Regions from separate parts of the Pseudoflavonifractor sp. An176 genome, predicted to be linked through region 1. Evidence: riboswitches for the same ligand, from Rfam matches in the RefSeq annotation. Region 1 holds a riboswitch; each other region holds the start of a gene.
What was found. A riboswitch is a leader RNA that binds a small molecule or an ion and turns the genes downstream of it on or off. The one in region 1 is predicted to bind thiamine pyrophosphate.

Region 1 (4,236 bases):
GGGGGCAGCCTGTCCACCTTTGCCTCGGCGTTGTGTGACAGCGGACTGAGTAAGGAGGAACTGGAAGAGCTTCGGGAGCTTCTGAAAGAAGGTGACTGAGTATGTTCCGCATCCTCATTTTCCTGGTCCTGTCCCTGCTCATGGCAGGAACCGCCTACTCTCGCTACGATGCCCTGATGGGCAACGATGGCATCCCCGACCTGGGTAACCACCCCTCTTACCTGCCCTACTACCCCGCTATGCTGCTGCTGGTGATGGTCACGCTATGCCCAGTGCTTCTCACCCCTTTCATCGGCTTTGCCCGGGCAGCGGACATTACCTTTTCCTCCTATGGTGGGTTGTTTCTCCACGTCAGCCTGTATTATCTGGTGCTCCTGGCCCTGATGCCCCACCTCCGTGACCGCATCAGCGCCCGGACCTGCGCCATGCTGTGGGTCATCCCCAACGTGCTCTACCTCACCACCTACTCCACCCTTACCCCGCCCCGGCCCTGGCTCATCATCCCCCTGCCGGGACACGGGTGGACCCTGCTGTTGTGGGTATGGCTGGTGGGCCTGGTGGGGGTGCTGGCCTTTCACATCGTCCAGCACCTGCGCTTCCGCCGCCAGATTCTTTCCCCCGCCGTCCCCGCCACTGACCCCCTGACCCGGTATATCTGGGAGGAGGCCCTGAAGGAGGCGGGCTTCCGCAACCCCAAATACCAGCTGGTGATCTCCCCGGAGGTGAAGACCCCCCTGTCCATCGGCCTTCTGCCCCGCTGCACCCGGGTGGTGCTGCCCACCCGCTCCTACACCCGGGAGGAGCTGTACTGGGTCATTCGCCACGAGGTCATTCACCTGGCCCGTCAGGACAGCTGGAGCAAGTTTTTTCTCCTGTTCTGCACCGCCATCTGCTGGTTCAACCCCCTGATGTGGGTGGCCATGAAACGCTGCGCCCAGGACCTGGAGCTGAGCTGTGACGAGACCGTGCTCCTCTTCGCCCACCAGTCCCAGCGCAAGGAGTACGCCGCCCTGCTGCTGAACACCGCCGGGGATGCCCGGGGCTTCACCACCTGCCTGTCCGCCTCCGCCGCCACCCTGCGCCGCCGCCTGGAGCAGGTACTGGCCCCCGCCGCCCGCTCCAGCGGGGCCGTTGTGGTGGGGGTGCTCTTCTTCCTGGCGGCCATCACCTGCGGCAGCGTCACCCTGTCCTATGATACCGCCCCGGCCGCTCAGGTGCTCTACTCCGCCGGGGACACCGCCCAGTACCAGGCGGACGGCATCCACCTGAGCCCGCCCCATGCCCAGGCGGAGAACACCCCATATACCCTCACCGCCCCCCAGGCCTTCCACGACTACCTGTCCGGGCTGTCCCTGTCCCGGCTGATGGGGACCTACACCCTGCCAGAGACGGACTGCTCCTTCTTTCTGGAAGGCCCGGACAACTCCAAACTCATCGTCATCTCCCACCAGGTCATGGAGGTGACCGAGCTGGGCCATGATAGCTACCCTACCTACTACCATATTTCTCAGGAGGTAGACTGGGACTACCTCCTGAGCCTGATGGAGGCCTCCCCGCACTCATGGACTTGAAAAAAACCATTGCACTTTGGAGACATTTGGTGTATTATCACAGATGCAATCAAAACACAGGGGAGCTTGTGAGGCAAGCTGAGAGGAAGCCGTATCGCTTCGACCCTTGAACCTGATGCGGATCATGCCGCCGTAGGGAGTCATATGGAACCATTGTGACCAGGAGACATCCCCACAGGTGTCTCCTGGTTTTGTACACCTGGACAAAAGGGGGGAAAATGGGCATCCACGGTGAGTCCGTGGCGGGCTGAGGGGGAGCGCCCTGGGCCTGTATGACAGCGATGGGAAGCCGTGTTCCGGCGTGAGAGGAGACCAGCAAGTCTCGACCGACCATTTTACGTTCTTACGGAGGGCGTCGCTGTCTCATGCCGTTTCTCCCGGAACTGTTACGAGGTGTAACCAAGATGAAAAATACCAAAGTTCTCAAGCTGACCCTGGCGGGCATCCTGTGCGCGGTGGCCGTGGTGGGCAGCATCTTCTCCTTCCCCGTCTTCGGCAGCAAATGCGCCCCGGTGCAGCACATGGTCAACATCCTCTGCGCCGTGCTCCTGGGCCCCTGGTACGGGGTGGGCGTGGCCTTTGCCGCCTCTCTGCTGCGCAACCTGCTGAGCCTGGGCACCCTGCTGGCCTTCCCGGGCAGCATGTGCGGAGCGCTGCTGTGCGGGGTGGTGTACTGGAAGACCCGCCGTCTGCTCCCCACCCTGGTGGCGGAGGTGTTCGGCACCGCCATTCTCGGCGGCCTGTGCGCCTATCCCATGGCCATCCTCTTTATGGGGGCCAACGCCGCCCAGGTGGCCTTTTACGCCTACATCATCCCCTTCCTGGTGTCCACCGCCGGGGGCGCCATCCTGTCCGGGGTGATTCTCTTCTCCCTGGACAAGGCCGGGGCCCTGAAGGGCATGCAGCATAAGATTTCCGCCTGACTCCATGGTTGGAGGGCTTGCCGCTGATTGTGGCAGGCCCTCCCTTTTTGGTATCCGGGCGGAACATTTTCTGCTACAATGACACAGAGAATACACATCCCCCGGGTATCCTGAGGGGGAAAGGAGGCGGGAGCATGGAGACCCGTATTTTGATTGCCGAGGACGACCCCCGTCTGCGGGAGGTCCTGTGCGACTACTTTGCCAGCAAGGGCGTCCGCCCCATCCAGGCGGAACACGGGGCGCAGGCCCTGGAATGGGCGGAAAGCCAGGAATTTGACGCGGTTTTGCTGGACATTATGATGCCCAAGCTGGACGGGCGCAGCGTGTGCCGGGCCCTGCGGCGCACCCAGGACGTGCCCATCCTCTTCCTCACCGCCCTGTCCGACGAGGAGGACACCCTGCTGGGCTACGAGCTGGGGGCGGACGACTACATCACCAAGCCCTTCCATCTCTCGGTGGTGTACGCCAAGACCATGGCCCTCATCCGCCGCAGCCGGGGCAGTGTGCGAGCTGGGGACCGGATGGAGCTGGACGGGCTGGCCCTGTCCCTGTCCGCCCAGAAGGTGTACCTGGAGGGGCGGGACATCCCCCTCACCCCCAAGGAGTACGCCCTGCTCCACTGCCTGATGTCCCACCGGGGCCAGGTTTTGAGCCGGGAGCAGCTGCTGCGCCACGGCTGGGGCTACGACTATCAGGGGGACGACCGGGCGGTGGACACCCACATCCGCCGCCTGCGGGAGAAATTGGGCCCCTGGGCCGGGCACATCCGCACCGTCATCAAGGCGGGCTACCGATTGGAGGGGTGAACATGGCAGACACCAAAAAACGCCGTCCCCGTGCCCGGCCCACCCTCACCGGGCTTCTGTGCCTGGTGGTGCTGGTGCCCTGGCTTCTCTGCATGGGGCTGCTCACCGCAGCCGTGGCCCAGGGGGAGGGCAACGCCCTGGCCATCCGGTACAGTGACCAGGCCCGGCAGCAGGTCATCCAGTCCTCCCTGCCCTGGGGCCAGGTGGATGGGTGGGGGTGGAGCGCCCGCTACTTCCTGGGGGCCTCCGGCCTCTTCGATGCCATGGGCAACCCCCTGGGGGGCAGCTGGCAGGACTTCCTCGCCCTGGAGTATCTCACCCAGGAGGAATATGAGGCGGAGGTGGAAACCTCGGGCCGCTATGCCCGGGCCATTCTGGACCGGGCCTGTCTCACCGAGGAGGCACGGAATGACATGGAGACAGGCTATTTCGACTTGCACCCCCAGCCCCTGCGCCTGGAGGGGGTCTTGGAGGATGCCATCTTCACCCCCCGCACCATTTCCTTCTGGTCCACAAGGTCTCAGAACCCCACCTGGGTCCAAATCTACGACGATCCCACAGCCATCCACCCACAGGCGCAGACCGTCACCCTCTACGCCACCCGGTATCACGCCTGTTGCCCCCCGGAAACCTCCCCCCTCACCTACCGGGGAACCCGGTATGACAGCCTGTCCCAGCTGGTGGAGACCCTGGGGCCCGACCTGCTGAACGCTGAGGTCCCGGTGCAGCTGTGGAGCTGGCCCAACCTGCTGGTGGGCACCGCAGTCTCCACGGACCAGGGCATTCTGGTGTGCGGGGTGTGGGCGGACCTGTGGCCCCTGGTCTGGGAGCGCCTGTGGTGGGTATACCTGCTCACCCTGGGCCTGTGCGTGCTGCTCCTTGGGGGTCTTCGGCGGGTGCTGGTCCGTGAGCTTTTGGCCCCCATCCAGCAGCTGT
Region 2 (4,236 bases), on a different contig from region 1:
GTGCGTTGTATCGCCCTGGTACCGATCTTTGCCCTAAACGCCACCATCTTTCAAAATCAATTCTATACCTCTGCTTTGGGATATCTGACAAACCTGGCGTCGATGTTCCTGGTGCTGGTCACCCTATTCGCCCTGTGGCGGGGACTGCTTCAGCTGCGAAAGGCCTCCGGAGTGGAGGCATCCACCAGATCCGCCGGTGGACTGGTGGTGTGGTATGTGGGCTTGGCCCTGCTGTCCGTGGTTGGAATGATTGGGCTGTTTGGATTTCTCGTTCTGATCATTCTCTATGTCTTTTGCCTCTACCGTATCTTCCGATTCTCTCAGGCAGTCACCGCCGCCGGATACCCGCTCCCTCGGCTGCGAGTTTGGCTCTCAGAGGGACGGTTTGCGCTGTGTTTCACTGGGTGCATTCTGGTGGGCGTGGCAGGCGGATTTCTCTTCTTCCACAGTTACTCCATGGATTGGATGCTGCTGTCTGCTCCGCCCTCTTCTCAAGAACAAGAAATCAAAGAAAAGCTTCGAGACTTGGGCTTCCCAGACACGGTTTTAAATGACCTCTCTATGGAGGATTTGCAGGATTGTCAGGGCGCCCAGCAGGTGGTGGTGGATGAGTACACCCGCTCCTTTGAGGAACATACCACCTCCGAGGGTAAAGTACCTCAGCTGCACCTGACAGGCATTGGGGTGCAGTTGTCCGAAGAGCCGGAGCGTTGGAAGCTCATCCACCACTTCCAGTGGGAGGATAGCCCCGCCTTTTACGGTACAGAGTCGTTCCAACTCACCCCTGCCTACACCAACACCTCGTATTGGATTCCTGCCGAAGATGCGGTGCACGGCCGCCTTCTGTACGACGACAACGGCGCGACCTTCGTCTCTCCCTATGCCCGCATGGAGAAAGCCTCTTACACCTACGACTCCATCTTTTGGGGCCAGCAAACGAATTCAGATTGGTTCGCCTCCTTCTCTCTTCCTCGTCAGGGAAGCAATCACCGGGGCTATGTGGCATACTCTGTGTTTCCCACTTCTCCTGGCGAAACAGTCTGGATCGATTCTTGGGTTCAGTACACCCACCAGACTTCACCATTTCAGTACCCGGTGCTCACGGCCACAGACCACCAGCAAAAGAGTCCCTCTTTAGGGGCGGGACGCCCCTTTTCCACCGTTCAAACCATGCTGCAATTTGCCCCTTAACCTCTGAAAGTTCAATGCAAAACAGGGATTCCTCCATTTTGGGGAGGAATCCCTGTTTTCATTACAGAATGTCGATGTACTCCCCGCTGAGGGCCTTGTTCATGCTGCGTACGGCACAGAACTTGCCACACATGGAACAGCTGTCCTCGTGCTCCGGGGCCCGGTCATCCCGGATGCCCTTGGCGGTCTCCGGGTCAATGGCACATTCCCACTGCTTGTCCCAGTCGAAGGTCCGCCGGGCATCGGCCATGGCGTCGTCCAGGTCTCTGGCGTGGGGGATTTTCTTGGCGATATCCGCGGCGTGGGCAGCAATGCGGGAGGCGATGATTCCCTGCTTCACGTCCTCCACATTGGGCAGAGCCAAATGTTCGGCGGGGGTCACATAGCACAGGAAGGCAGCGCCTGCCGAAGCGGCCACTGCCCCGCCGATGGCGGCAGTGATGTGGTCGTAGCCAGGGGCGATATCCGTGACAAGGGGACCAAGCACATAGAAGGGAGCGCCCATGCAAATGGTCTGCTGGAGCTTCATATTGGCCTCAATCTGGTCCAGGGGCATGTGGCCGGGGCCCTCCACCATCACCTGTACGTCTTTGGCCCAGGCTCGGCGGGTCAGCTCGCCCAGGCGTACCAGTTCCTCAATCTGGCACACGTCACTGGCATCGGCCAGACAGCCGGGGCGACAGGCATCTCCCAGGGAAATGGTCACGTCATATTCCCGACAGATATCCAGAATCTCATCGAAATACTCATAGAAGGGGTTTTCCTCCCCGGTCATGCTCATCCAGGCAAACACCAGGGAGCCGCCCCGGGAGACGATGTTCATTTTCCGCTTGTGGTTTTTGATCTGGTCGATGGTTTTGCGGGTAATGCCGCAGTGGAGGGTGACAAAGTCCACCCCGTCCTGGGCGTGGAGTCGTACCACGTCGATGAAGTCCTTGGCGGAGAGTGTGGCCAGATCCCGCTGATAGTGGATGACACTGTCGTATACGGGGACCGTGCCGATCATGGCGGGGCACTCCTGGGTCAGCTTCCGGCGGAACGGCTGGGTGTTGCCGTGGGAGGACAGGTCCATGATGGCCTCCGCCCCCATATTCACTGCTGCCATCACCTTCTGCATCTCCACGTCATAGTCTTTGCAGTCCCGGGACACCCCCAGATTGACGTTGATTTTGGTGCGAAGCATAGAACCCACGCCGTTGGGGTCCAGACAGGTGTGGAGTTTATTGGCACAGATGGCCACCTGTCCTTTGGCTACCAGCTCCCGAATCTCCTCCTCCGTGCGGTACTCTTTGGCGGCCACCGCCTTCATCTCCGGGGTGATGATGCCCTGACGGGCTGCGTCCATCTGGGTTGTGTATGTTCTCATGTTGATCTCTTCCTTTCTGGATGCGGGTTGGATGAGCGTTGAAACAGAAACAGCGGGGATACCTGACTTGGTATCCCCGCTGATGACGGCATATGTCTCCCTACGTTGGCATTATCCAAATCAGGTCCATGGGTCGAAGGGCACACCTTCCTCTCAGCCTGTCTACAAGCTCCCCGTTTTCAATTGTAAGCAATGGTATTATACAACGTTTCAGAAGAGAACTCAAGAAGTTTTTCCAGCCAGGTTCAGCCCCCGGTACCGGTTGAAACAGGCGAAGATCTCCTGTCGTCTGGGCCGTGCCAAAAAGGCTCCCTCACGACCGCACAGCGCTTCCAGGCCCTTGCGGTCCATGATTTGTTCCAGTTCCTCCACTACTTGTTGTAGGGTGCGTCTGCCGTCCATGAGATACTTCTGGGCATATACCAAGCAGTATCCCAGTGCGGTGAGCTGTTCCGGGTCGGTGAGCTGCTCCACGTACCGAAGGTCGATGGTCTCGCGGTTAATGGATACCCCATCCCGCCCCAAGGTTTTCAGTTTTGCGCGATCACCTTGGCCAAACTCCTCCGATCTACGGGGACAGCGGTGTACATTGGGAGCCGGTGCAGGCTCCAGGTGGGCACAGGTGGAGGGGAATGCCTGTGCCGCCTCTTTGGCCAGTGCGGTAATGTCCCTGGGGATATATCGGTCCATTTGAATGATGTGGTGAGCGGGGTGGAAATAGGCGCCAGAGCTGCCTGCCACCAAAATGGTGGAGATACCGTGGGTGTGATACAGCTCTTCCACACGCTCCAAAAACGGGGTGATGGGCTCCATGTCTCGGTGAATGACCCGCTGCATCAGCTCGTCCCGAATCATGAAGTTGGTGGCGCTGGTGTCCTCATCCATGAGCAGCAGAGAGGTTCCAGCCTCCATACTCTCCACCACATTGGCAGCCTGGGAGGTACTGCCGCTGGCGTCCTGGGTGGTGAAGCGGGTGGTGTCTTTTCCATTGGGCAGATGGTTTATGAACATGGAGATATCCGTCTGGGCAATGCTTCGGCCATCTTCTGCCCGGATTTTAACGGCGGTATGATCCGTGATGACGTATTCCCGTCCATCCCCGGAAATGTGGTTGTATACCCCTGCCTCCAGTGCCTTGAGCAGGGTGGATTTTCCGTGATATCCACCGCCCACAATGAGGGTGATGCCTTTAGGGATACCCATGCCGGTGACAGTTCCCCGGTGTGGCAGTTCCAAGGTGACAGACAACTCCTGGGGTGACTGAAATGGTACACTGCCCTTCATGGGCTGGGCAGAGATGCCAGTGGCTCGAGGTAGGATGCTGCCATCTGCCACGAAGGCACACAGACCCAGTTTGGGAAGTATTTCACGAATATACTGCTGGTCCTCCGCCAGATCTGCCACCCCTTTCAGCCGCTTCCCGTCCAAATTTCGGTACATGAGGGATGCTTCCACGCACTGGGGCAGGAACTCAAACAGCATCTTTCTCAGTTCTCCGGCGTTTACCGTACGGCCATTGGCGGGAAATCCTGCCTCAAAGCGCAATACGATATCTCCGGTGGCTGGATCCAGGTTGCATGCCGTGCGCTCCAATACCTCCTGTCCACAGCGGCTGGTGGAAATAAGCCCGCTGTGCCCGGAGCCTCTGGCCAGTCCGGACACTTGCCCAGCTTTCCGGG
Region 3 (4,236 bases), on a different contig from region 1:
CATTCAGATGGAGGGGGTGGACGGCATTACCCTGGCCCATGAGCTGAAATGCCGCAACGGCAAGGTGGCCCTGTTCTTTGTCACCGCCTACCGGGAGTACCAGGACGACGCCATGGACCTCCACGCCTTCCGCTACTTGGAAAAGCCCTTTGACCCGAAGCGGCTGTATGCGGGGCTGGACAAGGCCATGGAGTACATTGACGGGGCCTATGTGGATGTATTCGTGTACAATCAGCAGGCCCAGGTGCGGGTGCTGGCGGATGATGTACTGTATGTCACCCGGGAGAACCGCCGAGTGGTGGTGGTAACCGAGACCCAGCGGTATGTCACTGGGGATCGGTTGGAGGTGTGGGAGGAGAAGCTGCCCAACCTGTTTTTCTATCCCGTCCACAAGTCCTTTCTGGTCAACCTCCACCATGTGACCAAATATGCCTATTCCGAGCTGTATCTGGTGACCGGAGAGCGCATCCCCATTGCGCCCCGGCGACAGGCGGCCTTTCACAAATACTGGTTTGACTATTTGAGGAGGCGATAGGAATGATTGAACTGTTTGGAGAGTGGAACTTCGCCACCTCTCCGGTGGTGGCCTTGCTGGAACTTGTGATTATGTATCTGTTCTTTTCTCGGCTGGCAAAGCCGCGGATACCCGAATGGGAGTTGCTGTTGCTGGGCCTTACGGTCTTGGTGGTACAACCCATGCTGGTGGCGGAACTGTCCCATATGGGGCTGTCTGTATGGAAAGCTTCTGGTGTGGGCACCTTTTTTGTCGTCTGTTTTGCCATGGGCTGGCTGGCCTTCCGAATTTCACCCTGGAGGGTGGTGGGATACGCAGGGGTCCTCGCCATCCTGCGTGTGCTGGCGGCGGTGATTGCCCGTGAATTTGTGTTCAAGCAGCAGGGGGATTTTTTTGAGGCGTTGGATATGACGCAAGCGGCGCTTTCCTGTCTGCTCTTTGAACTGGGAGCCCTGGTGATTGCCAATCTGGCGGCAGGCGATAAGGGGCGGCCCAAGCTTCCGGTGCCTGTGTATCTGTGTCCGGCCGCTGTGCTGGCGGGGGTGATATGGCTGGCCAAAGGCATAGCCCAGGAGCCGGTGACCATGTCCGGGCGCACGATGATGCTGATGGTCAGCATGGCCCTGTGTGTGGCCACAGTAGTGGTGGTGTTGGTGTACCAGCTGGGGTGGGAGCGGAAACGGATTGCCTTGGCCCAGCGCCAAAAGGAAGAGCAGCTCCAGATGGAGCAGTCCTATTATGAGATTTTGGAGCGGCAGAACCAGCAGCTGAGAAGCTACGCCCACGACGCCAAAAATCACCTGGAGGCCATCCGAAACCTGAACCAGGACCCCAAGGTGGAGCAGTACATCGCCCAGATGGAGCAGCAGCTCCAGGCATACACCCGCCGCTGCCACAGCGGCAACCGGGTCCTGGATGTGATGGTGGACAAGTACGTCACCGCCTGCGAGCTGAAGAACATCGCCTTTACCTATGATGTACAGCTGTGCAACCTGGAGGGCGTGGAGGATTTCGACCTGGTGGCCATCCTGGGCAACCTCCTGGACAACGCCCTCACCGCCGCCCGGGACTCCCAGGAAAAGTGGGTGGAGCTGGCCACTGCCCTGCGCAATGGCTACCAAGTGGTGGTGGTGGAAAACAGCTGTGATCGGCCCCCCGTGGTGGGGGAGGATGGGCTGCGCTCCACCAAGGCAGGGGGAGAGGGACACGGTTTTGGGCTGAAACGTGTGGCCAAGGCCCTGAAAAAGTATGAAGGGGATTTCCAGTGGGACTATGATCCGGAGAAGCGGCGGTTTACCATGACCGTGATGATTGGGCAGGGGGTATCGGTCCGAGAATCACGGAGGATGGCACAGGACGCAAAGTGTTGACAACCGCCGAAAAAAGGACTAAACTGGCATGTTGACAGGGGAGCTCCAGGAAAGGAGCTGAGAGGCAGGTATATCCTGCGACCCTTAACCTGATCTGGGTAATGCCAGCGTAGGGAGCATAGGTGTTTTGTGGTGCCCCGCCGGTATTGCCGGCGGGGTATTTTTTATGCATGGAGGAAGAGCAATGAAAGCAAGTGTTGCCATTCAGAGTCTGCCCCAGGCGGACAACGACCAGGAACTGGTGCGCATGGTGGATGAGGTCATCGACTACATCCGCTCCACCGGCCTGAACTACTATGTGGGTCCCTTTGAGACCACCATCGAGGGGGACAACTACGACCAGCTCATGGACATTGTCAAGGAGTGCCAGCATGTGGCTGTCCGGGCTGGCGCCAAGAAAGTGTCCGCCTATATCAAGGTGGTCTACGAGCCGGAAGGGGAGATTCTCACCATTGATCAGAAAGTTACCAAGCACCACCAGGGCTAAGCTGCCCGGGATCGCCGGGGTGGCGGTGCTGCTGGCGGTGTGGCAGCTGGTGTGTGTGTCCGGGCTGGTGCCCAGCTACATGCTGCCCTCCCCGGTGCAGGTGGTCACCGCCTTTGTCACCGACGCCCCCGCCCTGTGGGAAAACCTGCTCATCACCTTGCAGGAGGCCGCCCTAGGCCTGTGCATTGGGGTGGCGGTGGGCTTTGTGTTCGCCGTGGCCATGGATGCCTTTGAGCTGCTGTACAAGATTTTCTACCCCATTCTGGTCATCACCCAGACCATCCCCACCGTGGCCATTGCGCCCCTGTTGGTGCTGTGGTTTGGCTATGAGATGACCCCCAAGGTCATTTTGGTGGTGCTGGTCACCTTCTTCCCGGTGACGGTGGGACTGCTGGACGGCTTCCGGGGGGTGGACCCCGATGCCGTGGGGCTTCTGCGCTCCATGGGAGCGGGGCGGTGGCAGATTTTCCGCTACTTGAAATGCCCCTGGGCTCTGCCCCAGTTCTTTTCCGGGCTGCGCATCGCCGCCGCCTACTCCATTGTGGGCGCCGTCATCAGCGAGTGGCTGGGCGGTTTTGGTGGCCTGGGCGTGTACATGACCCGGGTGAAAAAGGCCTTTGCCTTTGACAAGATGTTTGCTGTGATCTTTTTGATTTCCGCCCTGTCCCTGGCCCTCATGGCCCTGGTGGGGTGGCTGGAGCGGCGGTGTATGCCCTACCGCTCCGTGGATGAGGAGAAGAGGAGGAACAAATGATGAAGAAATGGACATATCGTCTGCTGGCCGGGGCGCTGACCCTGGGCCTGGCGGCGTCTCTCACTGCCTGCGGGCAGAAGACTGAGAACAACACCCAGGACGGGGAGAAGGACCTGGAGAAGATCACCTTCGTGCTGGACTGGACCCCCAACACCAACCACACCGGTATCTATGTGGCCATGGCCAACGGCTATTTTGAAGATGCCGGCCTGGAGGTGGAGGTGGTGCAGCCCCCCGAGGACGGCGCGGAGGTGCTGGTGGCCTCGGGCAAGGCCCAGTTCGGCGTGTCCTTCCAGGACTACATCGCCCCCGGCCTCATTGGGGACGACCCCCTGCCCATCACCGCTGTGGCTGCCATCATCCAGCACAACACCTCCGGCATCATCTCCCGGGCCGGGGAGGGTATGGACACTCCCAAGGGCCTGGAGGGCCACAAGTACGCCACCTGGGACCTGCCCGTGGAGAAGGCCACCATCCAGCAGGTGATGGAGGCCGACGGCGGCGACTTCTCCAAGGTGGAGCTCATCCCCTCCACCGTCACCGACGAGGTGTCTGCCCTGGAGAGCAAGTCTGTGGACGCCATCTGGATTTACTACGGCTGGGCGGGCATCGCCTGTGAGGTGGCGGGTCTGGACACCGACTACTTCGAGTTTGCCGACATCGACCCGGTGTTTGACTTCTACACCCCCGTGATCATCGGCAACAATACCTATCTCAGCGAGCATGAGGAGGAGTCCAAGGCATTTATGGCCGCCGTGACCCAGGGCTATGAGTACGCCATGGAGCACCCCGAGGAGGCCGCCCAGATTCTCATGGAGGCCGCCCCCGAGCTCAAGAGCAACGAGGAGCTGGTGGTGGCCAGCCAGAAGTACCTGGCCAAGGAGTACCAGGCGGACGCGGAGCGCTGGGGCGAGATGGACCCGGACCGCTGGAGCGGCTTCTTCACCTGGCTCAACGACAACCAGCTGCTGGAGGGCACCGTGGACCCCAACGCCGGATTCTCCAACGACTACCTGCCCCAGAAGTGACCGTGGACAAGCTGGAAGTACGCAACGTCAGCCTGGCCTTTGGAGACAACCAGGTCCTCCGTGACGTGTCCATCCACCTCAAG
Region 4 (4,236 bases), on a different contig from region 1:
GCCGCCTGCGTGGTGGGCGGTGTGTCCTTCACCGGTGGTATCGGTAAGATTTCCGGCGTTGTGGTGGGCGTGTTCATCTTCACCGCTCTGACCTACGCCCTGACCGTTCTGGGCATCGACGCCAACCTGCAGTTCGTGTTCTCCGGCATCATCATCCTGGTGGCCGTCACTCTGGACTGCTTGAAGTACGTGCAGAAGAAGTAATTCTTCCCTCCTACTACACAAAAATCCCCATCGCACTTGGGTGCGATGGGGATTTTTTGATGCCCAATTATGTCGCTGTAGCCTTGCATCGCTGCTGATACAGGGCTGCAATCATATCCACACAGGGCTCAATGCCCAGTCTTCCGCTGTCCAGGCACAGGTCATAGTTATCTGCCTGCCCCCATTGGGTGCCTGTGTACAGCTCATAGAATTCCTTACGCTTCTGATCTTTGTCGTGGAGACGCTGTACAGGAGATTCTTCCCGTTGCCCATACACTGTAACAATGCGCTCGGCTCGCTTCTCGTCAATGGTAAGCACCGTCTCCTTGCGGATGCGGTAGAGCACCACAAAGAAATACACCATGGAAATGGCATTGGACAGCATGGTGGCCACGGCAGCGCCTGCCACGTCCATATGGAAGACCCAGGCTGGCCCAAAAGGCAAAGGCCGAAGCTTTCTTGACAGTGGACTCATCGTTCTGCCCCAGGCTTCTGGCGATCACGCTATTGGCACCGATGCCAAAGAGGTTGGCCACGGCCGTCAACAGGGTGTAGATGGGAAAGGTAATGGACAGAGCGGCGATCTGGTTGGGATCGCCAATCTACCCTATAAAAAAGGTATCCGCCAAGCTGTACAGAATCACAATAATTTGGCTGACCACGGTGGGAATGGCCAGCTTGGCCACCGCCTTCCCCACCGGCATGGTGGTAAATAGTTCGTTATTCTTCGTCATGGTTTCTCTCTCCTGCTCTGTTCTTCTCTCCTGCATCCACCTCAGCGTGGAGTCCGTCCAGGAAACACTGAATGGCAATGTCCCGGCTCTCCCCCACATCGGTGGTATCGTAGTAATAAAAATATCCCAAGTCCTCCTGGGCAATGAACCCGTGGAGGATGGCACGGAACACCCGCTGCCAGTGGGCCACCCGCTCCTGGGGCAGACCATAGCCGGAGAGCACCTCCACCGCCGTTTTCAGAAGCGGCAGAGCCAGTTCCTTGGCCTGGTCATCCTCCTGGGAGGGGATGGACATAATCAGCCGATACAGCCCCTTATTCTCCACCGCAAAGGCGTGGTAGGCCTGGGCAAACGCCCGCACCGCCTGGTCCCTCTTCTTCCCTGCCACCGCTGCCTCCTGATGGGCCACAAATTTGTCAATGGCATAGCGGAACACCTCTCGCTGGAGCTGTCGGGTATTTTGTATGTGGTTGTACAGAGACGGGGTCTTTACCCCCAGCCTGCGGGCCAACTCATGGAGGGACACGGTGGGTTGTCCCGTGTGTTCCATGCAGGCCACCGCCTCGGACACAATGACCTCTCTGGCCAATCCCTTTGCACTCATATTCATTCCTCCAAAACTAATTCCGTTAGTTATTACGAAACTAATAGCATTCGTTGTCAATCAAAACCACGCCGTTACAAGTAATTACTCCGTTTTCACCAGTATTGTCTCTACTTGCCCAGGTATTTCACAAGAAAAATTTACAGTATTTTCTCTTCTCCCCTTGCCTTTGGACCAGAGAAGCCCTATAATACCCTTTGGGGAGCTTGTACACAGGCTGAGAGGATGGTGTGACCATCGACCCGTGAACCTGATGCGGGTAATGCCGACGTAGGAAGCTTGTGGGAGATTCGTTGGGAGACAGCCTGCCAGGTCGTCTCCCATTTTTCTTTGGAAGGAAGTAGAACACATGAATCGCTTCACACAACCGCTGGGTCAGGTGCACGCCGTCGCTCCCCTGGTCCAGTGCATCACCAACTTTGTCACCGTCAACGACTGCGCCAACATCATTCTGGCCTCTGGCGCGTCCCCTTCCATGGCTCAGGACATCCGGGAGGTGGAGGAGGCCGTATGCGGAGCCCACGCCCTGGTGTGCAACATGGGGGCCATGGACTTTGTGGACTCCATGATTTTGGCCGGGCGTAAGGCCAACGAGCTGGGAAAGCCCGTGGTGCTGGACCCGGTGGCTGCCGGAGGTACTCAGCTGCGCCGGGATGAGTCCAAGCGCCTGTTGGACCAGGTGCAGTTTGCCGCCATCCGAGGCAACGCCTCGGAGATTCGCTTTTTGGCCGGCCAGCACGCCGTGGGCAGCGGTGTGGATGTGAGCGCCATGGACGCCATCACAGAGGAGAATTTGGGGGAGGCCATGGAGATGGCCGCTACCCTGGCCGCACAGCTCCACACCGTGATTGCCATCTCCGGAGTGCTGGACATTGTCTCTGATGGGAATGAGACGGTGGTACTGCGCAACGGCTGCGCCACCATGGCCCGTATCACGGGCAGCGGCTGCATGCTCACCTCCCTCATCGGGGCTTTTTGTGGCGCTCAGCCCCAGGACACCTTTGCCGCCACCGTGTCTGCCATGGCCGCCATGGGTGTGGCCGGTGAACTGGCGGAGGAACAGCGGCTGAAGAAGGGCACGGGCAACGCCACCTTCCGCACCGATCTCATCGACGGGATTTTTAACTTGGCCGAGGAACAACTACAGGAGAAGATACGCTATGAAGTTTACAAACGATGAAATTCGCAGCTCCATGCTGCTCTACGCCGTCACCGACCGCATGTGGCTCAAGCCCGACCAGACTCTGGTGGACGTGTGCCAGGAAGTATTGGAGGGCGGCGCCACCTTCTTGCAGATTCGAGAGAAGGACCTGGATGCCTCTGCCTTTGAGCAGGAGGCCCAGGCCCTCAAAGCGCTGTGTGCCCAATACCGCGTCCCCTTTGTGGTCAACGACAGCGTGGAAATCGCCCTGGACATTGACGCCGACGGCGTTCACGTGGGCCAGTCCGATATCCAGGGCCGGGATATTCGGGCCATGATTGGCCCGGACAAAATCCTGGGTATCTCCGCTGGGACCGTGCAGGAGGCGGTGGCCGCCCAACAGGCCGGGGCGGACTACATCGGTGTGGGTGCTGTGTTCAACACCAGCACCAAGCAGGATGCCACCAGCCTGTCCATGGAGCAGCTCAAAGAGATTTGCGCCTCCGTGTCCATCCCTGTGGTGGGCATTGGCGGCATCAACGCCTCCAACCTGCTGGAGCTCTCCGGCAGCGGTGTGGACGGTGTGGCGGTGGTGTCTGCCATCTTTGCCGCTCCCAATCCCGGAGCCGCCACCGCCCAACTTCTGGAGTTGTCCCGAAAGATGGTGGCCCATGGATAAAAAGTTTGCCATTTTCGACCTGGACGGCACTCTGGTGGACTCCATGTCCTACTGGAGCCAGCTGGCGGAGGAGTACCTCCACAGCCGTGGGGTGGAACAGGTCCCCAACCACATCTTAGAGGCCATCAAGCCCATGACCATGGAGGAGTCCGCCGATCTGTTCCGGCGGACCTTTGGGCTGGACATCACCTCCAACCACATGGTGGCGGAAATGGAGCATATGATGGACCAGCACTACCGCAATGATATTCCTCTGAAAGAGGGTGTTGCCGCCTATCTGGAGGGGCTGCACCAGGCGGGCACCACCATGTGTGTGGCCTCCGCCACCGCTGAACCTCTGGTGGAGCTGTGCCTGTCCCGGCTGGGGGTACGGCACTACTTCCAGTTCCTCCTGTCCTGTGAGACGGTGGGGGTGGGCAAGACCCAGCCGGACATATATCTCCAGGCCGCCCAACGCATGGGCTGCACCCCGGCCGAGACCGCCGTCTATGAGGACGCCGTCTATGCCGCCGCCACCGCCAAGAACGCCGGGTTCTATATCGTAGGCGTGTATGACCAGGATGCCAGCGCGCACTGGGAAGAGCTGCAAGGCCTGTCTGACGAGACCATTCCCAGTTTTGAGGAGGCGTAACATGAAAACCGCACTTTCCATAGCCGGCAGCGACTCCAGTGGAGGGGCCGGCATCCAGGCGGATATCAAAACCATGATGGCCAACGGCGTGTATGCCATGACCGCCATTACCGCCCTGACCGCGCAAAACACCACCGGAGTGTCCGCCATTTTGGAGGTCTCTCCAGCATTTTTGCGCCAGCAAATCGACTCTGTCTTTCAGGACATTCCCCCGGATGCGGTAAAAATCGGCATGGTCCCCTC

Region 2: linked by a shared signal. The riboswitch ahead of thiC (phosphomethylpyrimidine synthase ThiC) and the one ahead of thiW (energy coupling factor transporter S component ThiW) in region 1 are both predicted to bind thiamine pyrophosphate.
Region 3: linked by a shared signal. The riboswitch ahead of B5F12_RS06525 (thiamine-binding protein) and the one ahead of thiW (energy coupling factor transporter S component ThiW) in region 1 are both predicted to bind thiamine pyrophosphate.
Region 4: linked by a shared signal. The riboswitch ahead of thiM (hydroxyethylthiazole kinase) and the one ahead of thiW (energy coupling factor transporter S component ThiW) in region 1 are both predicted to bind thiamine pyrophosphate.

What each region holds. Positions count from the first base shown of each region.
Region 1 is NZ_NFKO01000004.1:26,834-31,069, forward strand. Features, by position in the region: gene B5F12_RS03560 (BlaI/MecI/CopY family transcriptional regulator) at 1-99, shown strand, start outside; gene B5F12_RS03565 (M56 family metallopeptidase) at 102-1,571, shown strand; TPP riboswitch at 1,620-1,727, shown strand; gene thiW (energy coupling factor transporter S component ThiW) at 1,976-2,494, shown strand; gene B5F12_RS03575 (response regulator transcription factor) at 2,629-3,300, shown strand; gene B5F12_RS03580 (HAMP domain-containing sensor histidine kinase) at 3,303-4,236, shown strand, end outside.
Region 2 is NZ_NFKO01000003.1:141,031-145,266, forward strand. Features, by position in the region: gene B5F12_RS03255 (hypothetical protein) at 1-1,191, shown strand, start outside; gene thiC (phosphomethylpyrimidine synthase ThiC) at 1,253-2,557, opposite strand; TPP riboswitch at 2,638-2,742, opposite strand; gene B5F12_RS03265 (ABC-ATPase domain-containing protein) at 2,780-4,236, opposite strand, start outside.
Region 3 is NZ_NFKO01000010.1:33,151-37,386, reverse strand. Features, by position in the region: gene B5F12_RS06535 (LytTR family DNA-binding domain-containing protein) at 1-535, shown strand, start outside; gene B5F12_RS06530 (GHKL domain-containing protein) at 538-1,884, shown strand; TPP riboswitch at 1,911-2,017, shown strand; gene B5F12_RS06525 (thiamine-binding protein) at 2,069-2,371, shown strand; gene B5F12_RS06520 (ABC transporter permease) at 2,337-3,125, shown strand; gene B5F12_RS06515 (ABC transporter substrate-binding protein) at 3,125-4,153, shown strand; gene B5F12_RS06510 (ABC transporter ATP-binding protein) at 4,150-4,236, shown strand, end outside.
Region 4 is NZ_NFKO01000001.1:178,533-182,768, forward strand. Features, by position in the region: gene B5F12_RS00845 (galactoside ABC transporter permease) at 1-204, shown strand, start outside; gene B5F12_RS00850 (cytidylate kinase family protein) at 272-649, opposite strand; gene B5F12_RS12240 (hypothetical protein) at 807-938, opposite strand; gene B5F12_RS00860 (TetR/AcrR family transcriptional regulator) at 925-1,542, opposite strand; TPP riboswitch at 1,731-1,838, shown strand; gene thiM (hydroxyethylthiazole kinase) at 1,892-2,722, shown strand; gene thiE (thiamine phosphate synthase) at 2,703-3,362, shown strand; gene B5F12_RS00875 (HAD family phosphatase) at 3,355-3,993, shown strand; gene thiD (bifunctional hydroxymethylpyrimidine kinase/phosphomethylpyrimidine kinase) at 3,995-4,236, shown strand, end outside.